Regions from separate parts of the Pantoea sp. B65 genome, predicted to be linked through region 2. Evidence: predicted binding sites of a transcription regulator. Region 2 holds the regulator's gene; each other region holds the start of a gene.
What was found. Region 2 encodes PurR, which represses purine synthesis genes. Its sites were predicted from a motif close to CANGCAAACGTTTGCNTG; they were not measured.
Positions count from the first base shown of each region.

Region 1: the regulator PurR is predicted to act here: its motif matches at 3,635-3,652, upstream of purE (5-(carboxyamino)imidazole ribonucleotide mutase).
Region 3: the regulator PurR is predicted to act here: its motif matches at 2,450-2,467, upstream of JWF83_RS03105 (NCS2 family permease).

Region 1 covers NZ_JAHXPU010000043.1:64,050-71,135, forward strand. Annotated here, with positions in the region: gene folD (bifunctional methylenetetrahydrofolate dehydrogenase/methenyltetrahydrofolate cyclohydrolase FolD) at 1-339, shown strand, start outside; gene ybcJ (ribosome-associated protein YbcJ) at 339-551, shown strand; gene cysS (cysteine--tRNA ligase) at 623-2,011, opposite strand; gene ppiB (peptidylprolyl isomerase B) at 2,375-2,869, shown strand; gene lpxH (UDP-2,3-diacylglucosamine diphosphatase) at 2,869-3,594, shown strand; gene purE (5-(carboxyamino)imidazole ribonucleotide mutase) at 3,745-4,254, shown strand; gene purK (5-(carboxyamino)imidazole ribonucleotide synthase) at 4,251-5,318, shown strand; gene ybbP (putative ABC transporter permease subunit YbbP) at 5,388-7,086, opposite strand, start outside.
Region 2 covers NZ_JAHXPU010000036.1:121-7,206, forward strand. Annotated here, with positions in the region: partial or broken gene JWF83_RS14335 (RHS repeat-associated core domain-containing protein) at 1-1,285, shown strand, start outside; gene JWF83_RS14340 (YnhF family membrane protein) at 1,378-1,467, opposite strand; gene purR (HTH-type transcriptional repressor PurR) at 1,768-2,793, shown strand; gene punR (DNA-binding transcriptional activator PunR) at 2,825-3,733, opposite strand; gene punC (purine nucleoside transporter PunC) at 3,847-5,052, shown strand; gene cfa (cyclopropane fatty acyl phospholipid synthase) at 5,460-6,608, shown strand; gene JWF83_RS14365 (riboflavin synthase subunit alpha) at 6,715-7,086, opposite strand, start outside.
Region 3 covers NZ_JAHXPU010000015.1:40,178-47,263, forward strand. Annotated here, with positions in the region: gene phoU (phosphate signaling complex protein PhoU) at 1-262, shown strand, start outside; gene JWF83_RS03095 (MFS transporter) at 372-1,610, shown strand; gene yieH (6-phosphogluconate phosphatase) at 1,674-2,336, opposite strand; gene JWF83_RS03105 (NCS2 family permease) at 2,551-3,864, shown strand; gene JWF83_RS03110 (4'-phosphopantetheinyl transferase family protein) at 3,921-4,661, opposite strand; gene JWF83_RS03115 (CynX/NimT family MFS transporter) at 4,798-6,060, opposite strand; gene JWF83_RS03120 (carbohydrate porin) at 6,127-7,086, opposite strand, start outside.

The DNA of each region.
Region 1 (7,086 bases), on a different contig from region 2:
ATGGAGCTGCTGCTGGCTGGCTGCACCACCACCGTCACCCACCGTTTTACCAAAGACCTGCGCCATCATATTGAACATGCGGATCTGCTGGTGGTTGCCGTCGGGAAACCGGGCTTTATTCCGGGCGAATGGATTAAACCGGGTGCTATCGTGATTGATGTCGGTATTAACCGGCTGGAAAGTGGCAAAGTGGTCGGTGATGTGGAATTTGAAGCCGCCGCCGAACGCGCTGCGTATATTACCCCGGTACCGGGTGGTGTCGGCCCGATGACAGTGGCAACCCTGATTCAGAACACCCTGCAGGCATGCGAAGAGTATCACGACGGAGCAGCAAACTAATGGCAACCTTTTCTCTGGGTAAACACCCACACGTTGATTTATGCGATCTGCTGAAGCTGGAAGGCTGGGTAGAGAGCGGCGCAATGGCAAAATCGCTGATTGCCGAAGGCCAGGTAACGGTGAATGGCGCCGTGGAAACCCGCAAACGCTGCAAGATTATCGCCGGCCAGCAAGTGGAATTTGCGGGTAATAAGGTTACGGTAACCGCGTAAAGTGATGAAAAACGGCAGCCGCGGCTGCCGTTTTTTATGCGCTAATAGTTAACTTTTAAGCTGGCTCGAATTTACTTACGCCGCCAGCTGGTGCCCTGCGGACCATCTTCCAGAATAATTCCCAGCTCATTTAACTTGTCGCGGGCAATATCCGCCTGCGCCCAGTTTTTAGCCTGACGCGCATCGAAACGCATTTTAACTAACGCTTCAATTTCCGCCACTTGCTGATCGTTGCTGTTGGCAGCGCTTTGCAGGAACAGCTCCGGATCCTGCGCCAGCAGACCCAGTACGCCGGCTAACTGGCGTAACCTGGCGGCCAGGCCGTTGGCGGCGGCCATATCTTCCGCTTTCAGGCGGTTAACCTCGCGCGCCATATCAAACAGCGCTGAGTAGGCTTCCGGGGTATTAAAGTCGTCATCCATGGCTTCACGGAAACGCGTTTCAAATACTTCGCCCCCTGCCGCCGCCGCCGAGGCATCGGTATTACGCAACGCGGTATACAGGCGCTCCAGCGCGGCACGCGCCTGTTTCAGATTATCTTCGCCATAGTTCAGCTGACTGCGATAGTGGCCGGACATCAGGAAGTAACGCACGGTTTCCGCGTCGTAGTGCGCCAGTACATCACGCACGGTGAAAAAGTTATCCAGTGATTTTGACATCTTCTCACGGTCAACCATCACCATACCGGAGTGCATCCAGTAGTTAACATAGGGGCCGTCATGGGCACAGGTAGACTGCGCAATCTCGTTTTCATGATGCGGGAACATCAGGTCGGAACCGCCGCCATGGATATCAAAGTGCTCGCCGAGCTGTTTGCAGTTCATCGCCGAACATTCAATATGCCAGCCGGGGCGACCGGCACCCCATGGCGATGGCCAGCTTGGTTCGTCGACTTTCGACATCTTCCACAGCACAAAATCCATTGGATTGCGTTTAACATCGGCGGCAACTTCAACGCGCGCGCCAGCCTGTAACTGCTCCAGATCCTGACGCGACAACTTGCCGTAATCAGCATCGCTCTCTACCGAGAACATGACATCCCCATTGCTGGCGACATACGCGTGTTCACGCGCAACCAGCTTGCTGACCAGTTCGATAATCTCACTGATATGACGTGTGGCACGTGGTTCCAGATCCGGCGGCAGAATATTCAGCGCGGCAAAATCACTCTGCATTTCCGCAATCATACGGTTGGTCAGGGTTTCGACGCTTTCACCGTTTTCATTGGCGCGTTTAATGATTTTATCGTCAATATCGGTGATATTGCGCACATACTTCAGCTGATAACCGCAATAGCGCAGGTAGCGCGCCACCACGTCAAAGGCGACAAAAGTACGGCCATGGCCGATGTGACACAGGTCATAAACGGTAATTCCGCACACGTACATGCCAATCTGACCAGCATGAATAGGTTTAAATTCCTCTTTTTGACGACTCAGGGTGTTGTAGATCTTTAGCATTGAGACATTCCGTATGGCGTGTGCGGGTTAACAAAACGGGTTATCCCCATCGAACCTGGCGTTGCAACTGTGTCGGCCGCGCTGAGTCACCCGAATCACTGCGGATAGTCAGCGTCCCGGGATTGGCTCCCTTGCGGCCTTACTGCAACACCAATTACTCGGGTATATAAAGGGTAATTTTGCTGTATTGTTATCGTAAGCGCGATGCAATGCAAGGATATGGCAGCAACTACGACTTTCTCACCTGCTGACGCGTCATCACAATTTGTGATATAAGAGGCGTCTATTTAAACTGGCCCGGCATTTTTATCAAGCTGCCGTAAGCACAGTCGTTTAAAACTCCCACCTTAACAGGACGAGATTATGGTTACTTTCCAGACTAATCATGGCGATATCGTTATCAAAACTTTCGACGACAAAGCCCCCGCTACCGTGCAGAACTTCCTGGATTACTGTCGTGACGGTTTTTACGACAATACCATTTTCCACCGTGTCATTAACGGCTTTATGATTCAGGGCGGCGGTTTTGAGCCTGGTATGAAGCAGAAAACGACCAAAGAAGAGATCCGTAACGAAGCGAACAACGGCCTGAAAAATACCAAAGGCACGCTGGCAATGGCGCGTACTTCCGCACCACACTCCGCTACCGCACAGTTCTTTATCAACGTAGCTGATAACGACTTCCTGAACTTCAGCGGCGAAACCCTGCAGGGCTGGGGCTACTGTGTGTTCGCTGAAGTGGTTGAAGGTATGGACGTGGTTGAGAAAATCAAAGGCGTTTCTACCGGCCGCAGCGGCATGCATCAGGATGTGCCAAAAGAAGATGTGGTCATCCAGAAAGTGACCATTAGCGAGTAATGTCACGCACGCTATTTATCGCAGATCTGCATCTGTGCCATGAAGAACCGGCAATTACTGCCGGTTTTCTGCGTTTTTTACAGCGTGAAGCGATACACGCCGACGCACTGTATATTCTTGGCGATCTGTTCGAAGCCTGGATCGGCGATGACGATCCTGAACCGTTGCATGCGGAAATTGCCGCCGCGCTGCGGGCGCTAACAGAGCACGGCGTCCCCTGCTTCTTTATCCATGGCAATCGTGACTTTCTGCTGGGCCATCGTTTTGCCCGCGCCAGTGGTATGACGTTACTTCCGCAAGAGCAGGTTCTCGAACTGTATGGTAAACGCCTGCTGATCCTGCATGGCGATACCCTGTGTACCGATGACCAGGGCTATCAGCGTTTTCGCCGTAAAGTACATCAGCGCTGGCTGCAAAAATTGTTTCTGGCTCTGCCGCTGTTTATCCGGCAGCGTATCGCCGCCCGTATGCGCGCAGACAGCAAAAACGCCAATAGCAGCAAATCCGCAGCGATTATGGACGTCAATCAACAGGCAGTGATCGCCGCCATTCAGCGCCACCAGGTGCAGTGGATGATCCATGGCCACACCCACCGACCGGCAGTACATCAGGTGCAGGCCGGGGATATCAGCGCAGAACGGGTGGTACTGGGCGCCTGGCACCACCAGGGCTCGATGATCGAGGTCAATGCCGACGCGGTCAGCCTCAGCGCTTTCCCTTTCTGAAGCGCGGTAAAAAAAGCCCTGTTTTGCCGCCGCCAGCGGCTACGCAACCGTTTTCCTCGCTGCCGAGTCATGCTATTCTCTCTGCCCTTCCCACCTGCCATCTTAAAATCGCGCGGGTGAAGTTTGTACAATCACAGGAGTCAGACTCGCATGTCATCCAATGCCGCCTCAGCCCGTATTGCCATTGTTATGGGTTCGAAAAGTGACTGGGCTACTATGGAATTTGCCGCAGAGATCCTTACCACCCTTGCGGTTCCTTTCGACGTTGAAGTGGTCTCTGCGCACCGTACCCCGGACAAACTGTTCAGCTTTGCGGAAAATGCAGCGGGCAATGGCTACCAGGTGATTATTGCCGGTGCCGGCGGCGCCGCGCATTTACCCGGTATGCTGGCAGCAAAAACCCTGCTGCCGGTACTGGGCGTGCCGGTGCAGAGCGCGGCGCTAAGCGGTCTGGATAGCCTCTACTCTATCGTGCAGATGCCGCGCGGCATTCCGGTCGGTACGCTGGCGATTGGTAAAGCCGGCGCCGCCAACGCCGCCCTGCTGGCGGTGCAGATCCTGGCGCTCCATGATGCGGAACTGGCGCAACGTCTGGCCGACTGGCGTCAGAGCCAGACCGATGAAGTACTGAACAATCCTGATCCACGGGGTAATGCATGAAACCGGTTTGCGTATTAGGTAATGGCCAGCTTGGACGCATGCTGCGCCAGGCTGGAGAACCGCTGGGGATTGCGGTCTATCCTGTCGGTCTGGATGCCGAGCCGGAAGCACTGCCGATTCAGCAGAGCGTGATTACCGCCGAGATCGAACGCTGGCCGGAAACCGCGTTAACCCGCGAACTGGCCCGGCACCCGGCGTTTGTTAACCGTGATATTTTCCCGCAGCTTGCTGACCGCCTGACACAAAAACAGCTACTCGATCAGCTCGGCCTCGCCACCGCTCCATGGCAGTTGCTGGCGGCAGCAGACCAGTGGCCGCAGGTGTTTGCCTCACTCGGCGAACTGGCGATCGTCAAACGCCGTACCGGTGGTTATGACGGACGCGGTCAGTGGCGTTTACGCGCAAATCAGACGAATGAGTTGCCGCAGGATTGTTACGGTGAGTGCATTGTTGAGCAGGGAATTAACTTCTCCGCTGAGGTCTCGCTGGTTGGCGCCCGCAGCCATCACGGCGACACGGTGTTCTATCCGCTCACCCACAACCTGCATCAGGAAGGTATTTTGCGCACCAGCGTGGTCCTGCCGCAACCTGATGCCGCGCAACAGCAGCAGGCGGAGCAGATGTTGGCCGCCATTATGAACCAGCTGCAATATGTTGGCGTCATGGCCATGGAGTGCTTTGTGGTGCCGGAAGGTCTGCTGATTAATGAACTGGCGCCGCGCGTACATAACAGTGGCCACTGGACGCAGAACGGTGCTTCCATCAGCCAGTTTGAATTACATCTGCGCGCTATCCTTGACCTGCCGTTGCCGAAGCCGGTGGTCAGTACGCCATCGGTCATGGTGAATCTGATCGGCACCGACCTCAACCTGCAATGGTTGCAGCAGCCGCTGGTCAATCTGCACTGGTATGAGAAAGAAGTGCGCCCGGGGCGTAAAGTTGGCCATCTGAACCTGAATGATGTTCAGGGCAGCGAACTGGCGAAAGCGTTAAATGCGCTGGTCCCGCTGTTACCGCCGGAGTACGCCAGCGGCATTGCATGGGCCTGCGAGAAACTGGCGTAAGGATACTGGCCGCAGGGCAGCCATAAATGACTCGCGCAACAGGGGCGGAATAAATCCCGCCCCTGAATTTTATTCAGCGTAATAACTCCTGAAGAGCGCCTTACCCCGCAATAAACGCACCCCCAGCCAGCCGCCACAGACCGAGAGCACAAGCGCACCGGTTAATGGCAGCACCATCCACAGCGTAAAGTCAGGCTGCCAGGGGAAATCGAACACTTTACGTTGCAACCCCCATAACGCCGCTTCGGCGCCGATGGCGGCGGCTATGCCGGAAACCATCCCCAGCATAGCGAACTCACTCCACAGCGTGCCGCGCAGCAGTTTTTTACTGGCGCCCAGCGTGCGGTAAACCACCAATTCCTGACGCCGCTGGCGCATCCCGACCTGAATTTGCGCCAGTAATAACAGCACGCCACAGACGGTAACCAGTACCACCATAATCTCCAGCGCCCGGCTCACCTGCGTCAGCACCTGTCCGATTTGTCGCAGGATGCTGCCGATATCCAGCAGGCTAAGGGTCGGAAATTCGCGATTTAACCGGGCCAGCAGCTGCGGATTGTCGTCCATCCGGAAGCTGGTCAGCCAGGTTTGCGGTTGCTGATCCAGCGCTCCCGGCGGGAAGATAAAGAAAAAGAAGGGCCGCAGGCTTTCGTGATCGATAGATCGCAGGCTGGTAATTTTAGCGGCGAAGTTTTGCGTATCACCGGTAAAGGTCAGCGTATCGCCCAGTTTAAGTCCTAAGCGATCGGTCAGTTCTTCAGCCATCGACACTTCGCCCAGCTTCGGCGGCCAGCTGCCCGCCACCACCGGGCTGTTATCCGGCGGCTGCTCCAGCCAGGTCAGATTGATCTCGCGGTTATAGGTATTATCCTGCGCCGGATCGACCGGCTGATGATTGGTTTCGGTCAGGCGCACGCGCGCAATCGGATAAAAGTCCCCGCTCTTCAGCTGGTGCTGCTGCAGGAATGCTTTAACCTGCGGCACCTGTGCGCCAGCAATATTCAGCAGATAGAAGTTAGGGCTATCCGGCGGCAGCTGTTGCTGCCAGCGGTCCAGCAGATCGCCGCGCATAACCAGCAGCAGCGCCAGCAGCATAAAGGACAGGGAAAAAGCCGCCAGCTGACTGAGAGTGGTTAACGGCTGGCGCAGCAGGCGGTTAATCGCCAGACGAAACGCCAGATTACGCACCGACAGTTTACGCAGCAGCAGCAAACCACCCCAGCCTGTCGCCCCCAGCAGCAGCGCCAGCAGCACAATCCCGGCGATCAGCGCCCACAACAGCTTACTGCCGCCGACCAGCAACGCCAGCAAACCCGTCACCACCAGCGCCATCACCGGCAGATAGAATTTCAGCGGCCAGACGCGGGCAATCGCATCACGGCGTAACACCCGCAGCGGTTGCGTCGCCAGTAACAAACGATACGGTCGCAACCCCACCAGCAGTGAAATAATAAACAGCGATCCGATCGCCCACATCCATGGCCAGATACCGGACGGCGGCAACGCCGCCGGCAGTATCGGCTTCAGCATCTGCAGCAGCACCGCCTCAAATCCCAGCCCCAGCAGGCTCCCTGTCACCGCAGCCAGCAGTAGCACCGCCAGCCACTGCCCGACAATCAGCTTACGCAGCGCCGCACGATTGGCGCCGAGCGTTTTCAGCACCGCCACTAAATCGTAACGGCTGCGACAGTAGTGGCTCATTGCCACCGCCACCGCGGAGATCGCCAGCATCAGGGTCAGCAAGGCCGACAACAGCAGGAATTGCTGA
Region 2 (7,086 bases):
CCATACCGGCGAAACCCTGAAGGCGGAGCTGCACACCCTCACCGCCGGTGAAGCCGGTGCGGCGCAGGTGCGGCTGCTGCACTGGCAGAGCGGACTGCCCGCCGGTATCAGCAATAACTCGCTGCGCTACAGCTACGATAACCTCACCGGCAGCAGCGGGCTGGAAGTGGATGCGCAGGGCGAGTTAATCAGTCAGGAGGAGTATTACCCGTATGGCGGTACGGCGATCCGCACGGCAAGAAGCCAGGCGGAAGCGGAGTATAAAACCCGCCGCTACAGCGGCAAGGAACGCGATGCCAGCGGGCTGTATTACTACGGTTACCGTTATTATCAGTGCTGGGCCGGGCGCTGGCTGAGCGCCGATCCGGCCGGGAACCTGGCCGGGCTCAATTTGTATATAATGGTAATCAATAACCCGGTGAGCTATCGTGATCCTGATGGGTTAATGCCACATAGAATTTATCCACCTGGCGAGCACCCCGATACTGATCAACGCATCTATAAAAAACTATCACAATGGACGGCAATGCATGGTGCTGAAATTATCGCTGAGAATCTGACGATCATTGCACAACAAGATAAAGAGAAACGGGTAGTGATTGAAAATAGTTTAAAACGCGCTAAAACGGTACTGGATAGGGCTCTGCTTATGGCACATAGTCATCCTTCCGCCACACAAACGCTGCTTGAACCCTATATAGGTAAAGCTGATGTTGAGTTATTTTCATCATTAGTCAAAGTTTGGGCGATGACCAGAGATGTTATTCAGACGATTCGGAATGATACAGTAAAACGCTCGCGATTTTCCCTAATAAGATATTTGCATGAAAAATCCGATGTTATCGCTGCGGCAATAGCTGATGAGGGCGCAGTTATTCTGGCTGAAAGCTTTTTTAGCGACTCCCCTGAGGTCAGGGTTAAAAATCTGATTCACGAATACAGCCATATGGAAACATTCAAAGATACCGCTTTGGGATTGAGTGTAACCGGTCCGGAAACGACCGATTACTGGTATCTTGATGATGAAATGACGGCAGAGCATTCCACAGATATTTTGTCACAGGGTATTATGGGGATCAAAGAAGAGGAAGGGATTTTCCAGACGGATGCTATCAGGAATAAAATAAGAGAATTAACCGGATACCCTACCCTGACGCGCAGGCAAGCTGTACGCGGCTTTAATAAATATCTTTGGATCCGTCAGGCGCTGGGGGTGCTTAATCCCGATACTGTCGCCGGATCGGGGATGGCGATTTACCGTGCCAGCGCTCACTATTTTGCGTAACATCAACGCATAGATGCAAAAAAAAACGCCTGACGCATACCCCATCAGGCGTTTCTTACCGCTAGTGGAAAAACCGCCGGGTGGTGAGAAAATCAGTTCATCACCGCAACAAAGCTAAAAGCGATAATCACTAACAGTGAGCCAACGGTGGTCATCAGAGATAACTTCAGATTGGTATCCATACTACGCTCCTAAAAGACCCATAAGTCATGAGTATACAATCAATAACTGTGTGGATTTTCCCACAGTTGCAAGTAAAAATCTCGTTTTCTTCTCACAGCCTTGATAGAATTCTTTTTTTCCGTTGCGCAACAACTGCAACACCGCGTTACTTGCCGTGTTTCCTGACGTCATTCTCCTTCCCGACGTCACTCAGAATGCAACAATGAACCCCCATGGCCGCCTGAAAATCGCCAGGGGTACGCAAACGTTTAACATGCTATTTATCAATGCGTTGAGATAAGCGCAGGAGTACCAGTTTAATGGCAACAATTAAGGATGTGGCGAAACGCGCCGGTGTTTCCACCACCACCGTTTCACATGTCATCAATAAAACACGCTTTGTCGCTGAAGATACGCGCGAAGCGGTTTGGGCCGCCATCAAAGCGCTGCACTACTCGCCCAGCGCCGTTGCACGTAGTCTGAAGGTTAACCATACCAAATCGATTGGTCTGCTGGCGACCTCCAGTGAAGCGCCCTACTTTGCTGAAATTATTGAAGCGGTAGAGACCCGCTGCTTTGCCAAAGGCTATACGCTGATCCTCGGTAACGCCCATAACGATCTGCAAAAGCAGCAGGCGTATCTGTCGATGATGGCGCAAAAACGCGTCGATGGCCTGCTGGTGATGTGTTCTGAGTATCCGGATGACCTGCTGAAAATGCTGGAAGAGAATCGCAATATCCCGATGGTGGTGATGGACTGGGGCGAATCGCGCGGCGACTTTACCGATACCGTGCTGGATAATGCCTTTGAGGGTGGTTATATGGCGGGTCGCTATCTGATCGATCGCGGCCACCGCGATATCGGCGCGATCCCCGGCCAGCTGGAGCGTAATACCGGCGGCGGCCGTCATGCCGGTTTTCTGAAAGCGCTGCACGAAGCCAGCATCCATGTGCGCGATGAGTGGATTGTGCAGGGTGACTTTGAACCGGAATCCGGTTATCGCGCCATGCAGCAAATTCTGTCGCAGAAGCAGCGGCCAACCGCAGTGTTTTGCGGCGGCGATATTATGGCGATGGGGGCGATTTGCGCCGCCGATGAGATGGGCCTGCGGGTGCCGCAGGATATTTCGGTGATCGGTTATGATAATGTGCGTAACGCGCGCTATTTCACACCGGCGCTGACCACTGTGCATCAGCCAAAAGAACGTCTCGGGCAAACCGCCTTTGATATGCTGCTGGACCGCATTACCAGTAAACGCGAAGATCCTCAGACCATTGAAGTGCATCCTTCACTGATCGAGCGCCGTTCCGTCGCCGATGGCCCATTCCGCGATTATCGTCGCTAATCTTCTGGCCGGCCACGGCGGTGGCCGGTGATCACGCCTCGTGCAACCACTCGGCATTCATGGTTTCCGCATCGCCCAGATAATCCAGTAGCCAGCTCAGCGCCGGCGACGCGCTCTGTTCTGCCCAGCTGACGCAACATGGGCTGTCGGGAAAACCCGCCGGCAGGCTCAGCTCCGTCAGTTCGCCACTGGCGAGCAACGGTGCGGCGAAGTGCCCGGGCACCATACCAACGCATAATCCCGCCAGCAGACAATCAAAGGCGGTATCCCAGTCCGGCGCCACCAGACGCCGCTGATTATCCAGCGTCCAGGTAATCCGCTTCGGTAAGCTGCGCGAGGTATCTTCCAGCACCAGCGACGGCCACTGACGAATCGTCTCTTCCTCTATCGTTCCCTGCTGCCGCGCCAGCGGATGTCCGGCACTGACCACGCAGCGCCAGTTTAGCGCCCCCATATCGCGAAAACCAAAACGCCCGCCGACCGGGATCGCCTGGGTGGCGCCAATCGCCATATCAACCCGCCCGTCCACCAGCGCATCCCAGACGCCATTAAATACCTCATGGGAAACCAGCAGTTCCATATCCGGGAAATGGCGATAGAAATCGAGTACCAGCTGGCGGCTGCGCTGCGGTTTAACAATCAAATCGATCGCGATACTTAACTGCCCGCGCCAGCCATTGGCCACCTGCTGACACTGACGGCGGGTGGCAAGCATTTTTTTGATAACAGCGCGGCCTTCCTGAATAAAAACTTTACCGGCAGCGGTAAGTACCACATCGCGATGGCGGCGTTCAAACAGCTGAACCGCCAGCCACTGCTCCAGCTGACGTACGGTATAGCTGACCGCCGAGGGCACACGATGCAGCTCACTGGCGGCGGCGCTAAAACTGCCGGTACGTGCAACCGCATCAACCACTTCAAGAGAATGTTCTGACCACATATCCTGCCTGCAAAATTTTTCAACGCAATAGGCAAATATTAGCGTTTCACAAGCCACAGTGCACCCGCTTACACTCTGCGCGTTACATCACCTGCATAAAAAAGAGTTATCTGATGATCAAGTCAAAAGGATTTATTGTTTACCTGGCGCTGTTAAGCATGCTGGGTTTTCTTGCTACCGATATGTACCTGCCGGCGTTTGGCGCCATGCAACAGGACCTGCACACCCATCCTGGCGCTATCAGCGCCAGCCTGAGTATCTTCCTTGCCGGTTTTGCCTGTGCGCAACTGTTCTGGGGGCCACTGTCGGATCGCATCGGGCGTAAACCGGTGCTGGTAATGGGGCTGAGTCTGTTTGCCCTCGGTTGCGCCGGTATGCTGCTGGTGCAGGATGCCACCCTGCTGCTGGTGTTGCGCTTTATCCAGGCGGTGGGGGTCTGTTCCGCAGCGGTCAGCTGGCAGGCGCTGGTCGTCGACCGCTATCACGGTGCGCAGGCTAATCGTGTCTTCGCCACCATTATGCCGCTGGTAGCGCTCTCTCCGGCGCTGGCGCCGCTGCTGGGCGCCTGGCTGCTGAACCATTTTAGCTGGCGCGCGATCTTTGTCGCACTGCTGCTGATTGCGCTGGCATTGCTGATCCCGACGCTGCGGCTTAAATCTGCGACAGTAAAAAACCGCGTCAGCGTGCAACCCCTGGTCAGCTTTCTGCTGTTGCTGAAATCGCGCATCTGGAGTGGCAATGTGCTGATTTATGCCGCCTGTTCCGCCAGTTTTTTTGCCTGGCTGACCGGTTCGCCGTTTATTCTTGCCGATCTGGGGCTGACGCCAGGCGATATCGGTCTGAGTTATATTCCGCAAACGCTGGCTTTTTTACTGGGTGGTTTTGGCTGTCGCGCGTTGCTACAGCGTCTGGCAGGCGCCACCCTGTTGCGCTGGCTGCTGCTGGGTTATGCCATCAGCATCAGCGCCATCTTTGCCGTGGCGCTGTCCGGCCAGGTAACACTGACGGCGCTACTGGTCCCGTTTTGCGGTATGGCGATGGCGAATGGCGCGATCTATCCGATTGTGGTGGCTAACGCACTGCTGCCCTTCCCCGAGGCCACCGGAAAAGCCGCAGCATTACAGAATATGCTGCAACTCGGTCTGTGCTTTCTCGCCAGCATGGCCGTATCGACGCTAATTGCCGAAACGCTGCTGACCACCACCGCAATTATGTTGCTGACCGTTGTTCTTGCTTTGATCGGATATGCGCTACAATTTCAGCGCAAGAGCGAAAAACAGCGGTTGGTCAAAGCAGTCGACGCCACATCACATCAGTGAATGAAATCATTTAGTTAGCTCGCTAACAATATTGTATTGAATATTGCCTGCCGTGAGCATATACTCATCTAAGGCAATATTATATAACAATAAATTAACATTATTTGGTCAGACCTGACAGGGCTGTCGTGGTGTTTTACGGCGTGGCATTCGCAACGCATCTCTGCAGGACCAAACCTGAGTATCGATATTGCAGCCAGTCGCGGGAAACCGGGGCAGCATATCTGCCGCCTGCGCTACTAACATCGCTGCAGCATCAGTAAGGCAAGGTATTTTTCGTTCATTTTCAATCCTCTGTTAAACGTCGGATATCAGGCGCACGGATTTTCCGTGAGTTCTCTCACAATCCTGTAGAAATTAGCTATTCTAATTCTCAGGTTCTAATCACAGCAGGTGATGGAGAAGCTATGAGTTCATCGTGTATAGAAGAATTGGGCCTGGAAGAAAATCACTGGTATCGCATCGTCCATGAAATGCTGCAGGTAGCCGGTGTGGAAGTGAATGGCTCTCACCCCTGGGATATCCAGGTGAAAAATCCCGATTTTTTCCGGCGTGTATTGCAGGAAGGCTCACTGGGGCTCGGCGAAAGCTATATGGATGGCTGGTGGGAGTGTGAACGCCTCGATATGTTTTTTCATCGGGTGTTAAAACATAAACTTGACCAGCAACTCCCGCGCCATTTCAAAGATACGTTGCGCATCGCAGCGGCACGGCTGACTAATCTGCAATCAAAAAAACGCGCCTGGATTGTCGGCAAAGAGCATTACGATCTCGGTAACGATCTTTTCTCATTCATGCTCGATTCCCATCTGCAATACTCCTGCGGTTACTGGAAACAAGCGAAGACGCTTGAAGAAGCGCAGCAGGCCAAGCTGAAAATGATCTGCGAAAAACTGCAGCTGCAGCCAGGCATGTCGCTGCTGGATATCGGCTGCGGCTGGGGCGGTCTGGCGGCGTTTGCCGCGCGCCATTATCATGTCAGGGTAGTCGGCGTGACTATCTCTGCCGAGCAACAGAAACTGGCGCAACAGCGTTGCGAGGGTCTGGACGTGACCATCCTGCTGCAGGATTATCGCGATCTGGCGCAGAAGTTTGACCGAATTGTTTCCGTGGGGATGTTTGAACATGTCGGGCCGAAAAATTATGCCACCTATTTTGACGTTGCCGACCGCAATTTAAAACAGGATGGCATTTTCCTGCTGCACACCATTGGCACGATTAAAACCGATATGAACGTTGACCCGTGGATTGATAAATATATCTTCCCGAACGGCTGTCTGCCGTCGATACGTCAGATTGCCGATGCCAGTGAGCCGCACTTTGTGATGGAAGACTGGCATAATTTTGGTGCGGATTACGACACCACCCTGATGGCATGGTATCAGCGTTTCCTTGAAGCCTGGCCGCAGCTGGCGGAAGATTACGGCGAACGATTTAAACGGATGTTTAGTTACTACCTTAATGCCTGTGCCGGTGCTTTTCGCGCCCGCGATATCCAGTTGTGGCAAGTGGTATTCAGCCATGGGATTGAGGGTGGATTGCGGGTACCGCATTAACGACGGGATGTATTAATGCAAAGGGAGGCATTAATGCAAAGGGAGGCATTAATGCAAAGGGAGGCATTAATGCCTCCCCTACGGTTAGGGTGTGATAGATCGCCCTTTATTGTTCTGCCGGGGATTCCGCTTCCGCCAGCAGCGCCGCTTCGCGCTGTGCCAGAACCCGCTCCACCGTTTCCACTATCGCCTGGGTCTGTGGGTCAATTTCAATATTGACACGCTGCCCCAGTTTTTTCTCGCCCAGCGTGGTACGCGCCAGCGTCTCGGGGATCAGGTGCACGCAGAATTTACTTTTAGTGACATCTCCCACCGTCAGGCTAATACCGTCAATACCGATATAACCTTTACGCAGAATAAATTTCATCACCTCTGCATCCTGCGGTTTAAACCAGATTTCGCGATTATTCTCTGAATTAATAATCTTGCAGATCTCAGCGGTGGTCATAATATGGCCGGACATTAAATGGCCGCCGAT
Region 3 (7,086 bases), on a different contig from region 2:
CCGTGAAGATAAAAAGGTGGATCAGGAGTATGAGGGCATCGTGCGTCAGCTGATGACCTATATGATGGAAGACCCGCGCACCATTCCCAGTGTGTTGACGGCGCTGTTTTGTGCCCGGGCCATTGAGCGCATTGGCGACCGTTGCCAGAATATCTGCGAAATTATCTTCTATTTCGTCAAAGGCCAGGACTTCCGTCATGTTGGCGGCGACCAGCTGGATAAACTGCTGGCTGGTGATGACGGCGGCAGTAATCCCGCATAATTTCCGTTGAATGGGAGCCATTGATGGCTCCCCTGCGCTGTTTCAGGTACTTCAGATACTCCCGGGGAGATATACTTGGCCTACAATTTTATCTGTAGGGTACTGAAACATGTCGATATCCACTCAAGCGAAGCAGAGCGCGACACCGGCTAAAGCCATGCTCGCTGCCGTTAGTGGCTATGCCATGGATGGTTTTGATCTGCTTATCCTTGGTTTTATGCTGCCCGCTATTAGCGCATCGCTGATATTAAGTCCTTCCCAGGCCGGTTCGCTGGTCACCTGGACGCTAATCGGCGCCGTGCTGGGCGGTATTATCTTTGGGCACCTCAGCGACCGTCTGGGTCGTATTCGGGTGCTGACCTTTACTATCCTGATGTTTTCCCTGTTTACCGGTTTGTGCGCGCTGGCGCAGGGCTACTGGGATCTGCTGATCTACCGCACTCTGGCGGGGGTTGGCCTGGGTGGCGAGTTTGGTATCGGGATGGCGCTAATTGCCGAAGCCTGGCCAGCGCACAAGCGTAATCGTGCATCAGCATGGGTCGGCATCGGCTGGCAGCTTGGCGTGTTGCTGGCGGCGTTTATCACCCCCTTTCTGCTGAATATCATCGGCTGGCGTGGCATGTTCCTTGTCGGGCTGCTGCCGGCGCTACTGTCGTTTATGATTCGCCGTGGCATGGGCGAGCCGGAAGCCTTTACCCGCCAGCAGAAAACCACCCCCGAACTCTCCTTTCGCGCCCGCCTGAAGCTGCTGTTTAAAGATGCGCAAACCAGCAAAGCCAGCCTTGGCATTCTGATCCTCTGTTCGGTACAGAACTTTGGCTATTACGGCCTGATGATCTGGATGCCGAGCTATCTCTCTGCCAATTTTGGTTTCTCACTGACCAAATCCGGACTCTGGACGGCGGTAACGGTGGTCGGGATGACCTTCGGCATCTGGCTGTTTGGCGTGCTGGCCGATCGCTTTGCGCGCTGGAAGATTTTCCTGATCTACCAGTTTGGCGCGGTGATTATGGTGGTGATCTATGCACAGCTGCGTGATCCGATGGTGATGCTGTTTACCGGCGCTCTGATGGGGATGTTTGTGAATGGCATGATTGGCGGCTACGGCGCGCTGATCTCCGATACCTATCCGGTTCAGGCTCGTGCCACGGCGCAAAACGTATTGTTTAACCTTGGGCGTGGCGTCGGCGGCTTTGGACCGCTGGTCATCGGCCTGCTGGCGTCGCAATGGTCATTTGTCGCTGCCATTACGCTGCTGGCGCTAATCTATCTGCTGGATATTATCGCCACACTGTTTTTGTTACCGCGGCGTCAGGGTAACGAAGATGCGCTGGGAGCAATTGGTTAACCGGCGCGGGAGCCAGTAATGGCTCCCGCTGCCTGAGGGGGATATCTCTCCGCCATGCAAAAACTATTGCGTAATCGACCAGCCGCGCGCCTTCCACAGCGCCGGCAGCTGCGCCATATCGTCAAACATGGTCACCAGCGGGTGGTCGAGCGGCTTATTATGGGCGTCGGCACAGTAGTAAAACACCGGAATACCGGCAGCAATGCCCGCCCTGGCGCCGGCCTCGGAATCATCAACCAGAATGCAGCGCTCAACCGGTACGCGCATTTTTTCTGCCGCGTGGTACATCAGCTCCGGATCGGGCTTCCAGCGGGCAATATCATAGCCGCTGAACAACCGGTCATCAAAATAGCGCAGCATATCGGTCAGTCCAAGGGAGTGCTGCATCTTCTTTACGGTGCCGTTAGAAACCACGCACATCGGTACGCTAACCTGCGCCAGCAGCTGCTGCGCACCGGCAATCGGCTGCAAATCGGCATCAAACAGCCTTGCCACTTCCTGACGATAGGCGGCCTCCAGTTCATCGACCGCAACATCCAGCTGATGCTGCGCGCAGACATCGGCGACAATGTCATACAGCTTCACACCCTTATATTTTTCAAACATTTCCTGTAACGACAGTTCAACACCATACTGCGCAAAGGTATTTACGTAAGATTGGGTGCAAATCAGTTCACTGTCCACCAGCGTACCGTCGCAATCAAAAAACACACATTCAATACTCATTACGCTTTATCCTTTATCGTTCGAAGATGTCATAACATCTTTAACCAACTGTGGCAGGATTGCGACCAGGAAATGTCAATTACTGTTAATGACGGCGATAAAGCGGTAAAAACTGCGCAATCGGTTGCGAAAAAACAGTGTGATCCGCATCAAAAATCAGCATATTAGTATAGGATAGCCAACGACAACATTTCCTTTGGTTCGGAATCTGATAATGAATAAACAAGGTTTACTGCAGCGCCTGTTTAAACTGCAAGAGCATGGCACAACAGCACGCACTGAAGTGATCGCCGGTTTCACTACCTTCCTCACTATGGTTTATATCGTGTTTGTGAACCCGCAAATCCTCGGTGTCGCAGGCATGGATACCCAGGCAGTATTTGTTACCACCTGTCTGATTGCTGCCTTCGGCAGTATCCTGATGGGACTGGTGGCGAACTTACCGGTTGCGCTGGCGCCGGCGATGGGGCTGAACGCCTTCTTCGCATTTGTGGTGGTGGGTGCGATGGGCATCTCGTGGCAGACCGGTATGGGCGCCATCTTCTGGGGCGCGGTTGGCCTGCTGTTGCTGACGATTTTCCGCGTACGCTACTGGATGATTGCTAATATTCCGGCGTCACTGCGCATCGGTATTACCAGCGGTATTGGTCTGTTTATTGCGATGATTGGCCTGAAAAATGCCGGTATCGTGGTGCCAAACAAAGATACGCTGATGGCGGTGGGCAACCTGACCTCGCACAGTGTACTGCTTGGCGTGCTGGGTTTCTTTATCATTGCCATTCTGGCCGCGCGTAACATTCATGTGGCGGTGCTGGTGTCGATTATTATCACCACTGTCATTGGCATGCTGTTAGGCGATGTGAAATACACCGGCTTCTTCTCTGCGCCGCCGCCGGTAACCTCGATTATCGGTCAGGTTGATCTGGCGGGTTCACTGAACCTCGGTATGGCCGGTATTATCTTCTCCTTTATGCTGGTTAACCTGTTCGACTCCTCCGGTACCCTGATTGGGGTCACCGACAAAGCCGGGTTAGCCGATGAGCAAGGCAAGTTCCCGCGCATGAAGCAGGCACTGTATGTTGACAGTATCAGCTCCGTGGTCGGTTCCTTTATCGGTACCTCTTCCGTTACCGCCTATATTGAAAGTTCATCCGGCGTCTCTATCGGTGGCCGTACCGGTCTGATGGCCGTGGTAACCGGCATTCTGTTCCTGCTGGTGATCTTCCTGTCGCCGCTGGCGGCGATGGTACCGGCCTATGCTGCAGCCGGCGCGCTGATCTATGTTGGCGTGCTGATGACTTCCAGCCTGGCGCGCGTTAAGTGGGATGATCTGACAGAAGCGGTTCCGGCATTTGTGACTGCCGTGATGATGCCTTTCAGCTTCTCAATAACCGAAGGTATCGCGCTGGGCTTTATTGCTTACTGCGTGATGAAGGCGGGCTCCGGACGCTGGCGTGAAATCAGCCCATGCGTCATCGTGGTGGCGCTGCTGTTTGTGCTTAAGATTGTGTTTATCGACGCACATTGATCCGTGAGTTAAGCGCTAACCGCAGGCGGCGTCAGGATTTACCTGATGCCGCTTTTTTAATGCTGTACCTGACGTTCCGGCGGCATACTGGTGAGGCGCAGGGCGCGTGGTCCCATATTCGGTTTATTCACTTCCACATCGCGCAGCGCGTGCCAGCTATTTCCCTCAGCAAATTCCCACAGGCGTAAACGCTGGGTGCCAGGCGACAGGGCGCATGACCACACCATTAATGGCTCGACATCGCAAATGGCCTGAATATCGGGAAACGCCGTTGAGCGCAGACGACCGGAAGCGGGATGAAGACGCAAAGAGTCGATATCGCGCTGGCCTTCGCCGGTGAGCTTCAGCACGCTCTGACGTAAGGTCCAGAGCTGGGTGGCGGCTTCAATCGGGTCTTGCTGGGCATTGATCCAGGCTTTCTCGCCTGAAGAGAGGCGCTGTAGCTGACTTTCTACCGTCTGACGACTGTGAGCGCGAACAATCTCCATATCCAGTCCGGCACGTCCGCCCTCTTCTGCCAGTAACACACCAACCTGATTACCGGCATAGGCGATACTAAAGTCAGGCAGGTCGGGATCGGCAAAACAGGGACGGCCGCTGCTCGTGGTGATCAGGGAGGGGAGTTGTTGCATACCATAAACCCGCAGCATCAGTTCGGCCAGCAGCTCACGGGCGGCAAGAAAACGCATTCGGCGCTTCTCGTTCAGTTTCCAGGAATCTTCTAATAATTTCTGCGGTAGTCGCGGCATACGTGCCGGGTTCTGGACGTATGCCCAGCGTACAAAATGACTTGCCATCTGTCGCTCCGTGAAAATGGTCGGATAATCATCAATGCTATTGTAAGAATTTTCTGAATCAATTTCATCCGACTTTCCGTTTCCTTACCAAAAATAGGATTAATGGCAAATTCGCCTGCTCAGCCGTCTGGCGGGATTATTTGCTTTTTGCGGCAATTATTCCTGTTGAAATCATGACCAAAGCGATAGTGGACAGCAGGGTAAATACGCCAGACCAGCCGCCACTCTGCTGGTGAATATATCCGACAACTGTCGGACCGGTTGAGGCGACAATATAGCCAAATCCCTGCACAAAGGAGGAGATGCGGCGGTTTTCATCCAGGCTGCCGGCCAGCTCCATCACCCGCATAAACACCACCACAAAGCCCGCGCCTGCACCGATGCCGCCGGAAAGTATCCACAGGGGCCACATTTGCGGCAACAACAACAACCCGGCTGCCATACAAAACCATACGCCACCGGCAATCAGGAATAATTTTGCCGTCGGGAAACGCGCGACAGAGCCAAGCCAGGGAACACCGAAACAACCGAGGATACCCAGTATCTGAAAAATGGAGGCAATGGTGCCGGCCTGGCTGGTGTCCATATTAACAACCGGCTTGATATATTCCGGCAGCCAGGCGGTCATGGCATAAAACAGAAAGGTGTGTGAGGAAAAAGCGATCGCCAGTAACCAGACTACCGGGCGCCGCCATACCGCTAACGCTTCTCTGGCAGACGGCGAGACTGTGGCGCCGGGTGCGCGCGCGGCGCCAGATGGCACGGAATAAACGCCGCCAGCGGGTGGTGTTGCCCTGACAAATCCGGCTCCGATCCACAGCACAATGGCTAAGATTGCCAGCAGGCTCCATATCGCCAGCGCTGCGCGCCAGCCGATCACCGATGCGATCGGCACCGTCAGGGCGGCTGTCAGCATCGCGCCGATGCTCATCGACATCACATATACCCCAGTGATAATACTGGAGTGGCGCTGAAAATCGCGGGCTATCACCATCAGGCTGACGATATTACCGAGCGTCAGCGCCGCGCCAATCACTACCGTTCCTGACAACGCCAGCGTCAAGCCACCGGCCGATCGCAAAATCGTGCCAAGCACCACACCGCACAGGGTGAGATAAATGGCTTTGCCAATACCGACCCGGGCCAGAATCACCGATGCGACGGGCATCAATGCGCCGAAACATAACACCGGGATAGTGGTCATCAGCCCGGCTAATCCCGGGCTGATATGCAGATCGCTCCTGATACTATCAATCACTGAGGGTAATGAGGTGAGTGGTGAACGCAAATTAGCCGCCAGTGCAATAAAGGCCACCAGTAACAGTACGTTATACAGAGATGATGTTTTAGCGGAAACATCGGACGCCGTAATAGCGTCATCCGGGCTGATATTCTTCATTGATAATCACAGTGTCAGGTAGAGAGCATTAAATTCAGACATTAAGGAAAAACCCGGCCCGCTAAATTACAGACCGAGCAGTTTTTCCAGCATAACGTTCACCTGTAGCCAGAACGTATAGCCGTCCTCCGGTTTGATCGCGGAATAGGGATACTGCCAGTTACTGTTGTTCCAGGTTCGCGCACCGGTCATCTGCAGATTGATCTCCGGCGTTAACATAATCGAAGCGTCAACGCTCAACTGATACTCGTTGCGCGGCGCCTGCCATCCGCTTCCCCCCATCGCATCAAACATATCCTGCATATAGCGTTGTTCACTGCCCGTCAGCCGGCCCCAGCGCAAAGTCAGGCCGTAGCTGTCAAACGGGCGACTCCGCCAGGGGCCGGACCAGATCAGCCCGGTATCCGCCAGCGTCGAGACGCCGGTGTAAGCATCTGATTCCAGCGTCTGTGTTATGCCGCCATGCAGGCTAATGGCGCTGGGCGCGGCATCCTGAGGTTCGCTCCCGCCATCGCTTCGCCACAGGGCCTTTTTGGCGCTGAGATACACGCCGGAGACGCCTTTGTGACTGCGTACCGCAGAGTCGCTGTCATACACTTTTGAAGTGCCGTTTACCGTGTAGTAAACATCGTCATAGGCAAGGTTGTTGTGGAAAACCAGCACTTCCCAGTTCAGGGGGTAGCTTTCTTGTTGCCAGCTGGCGCGACGCGCCACGTTAGCGACCAGCAGGGTGCTGCCGCTGTTGTAATCGTCATCCCACTTTTCCCAGCCGTTAGTGAACGGAAACGCCTGATAGGTACGCCATGCGCCGATGCCGGACTCCAGCGTGGGCGTAAAGTGGTAGCTGGCGTGAGCGCCCCAGCCAGCATAAGGCGCCGGTGCAAAGCCCGCGGTTTTATTCAGAACGCTATTTACGCAGGACTGCGGGATATTACAGTTGCTAAAGCCGAAGAACAGGCCTGGATTGCTTTTACCCAGCTCAACGGATAAGTGGTCGTCGAAAAGTTTCTGTTCATAGCCGAAGCG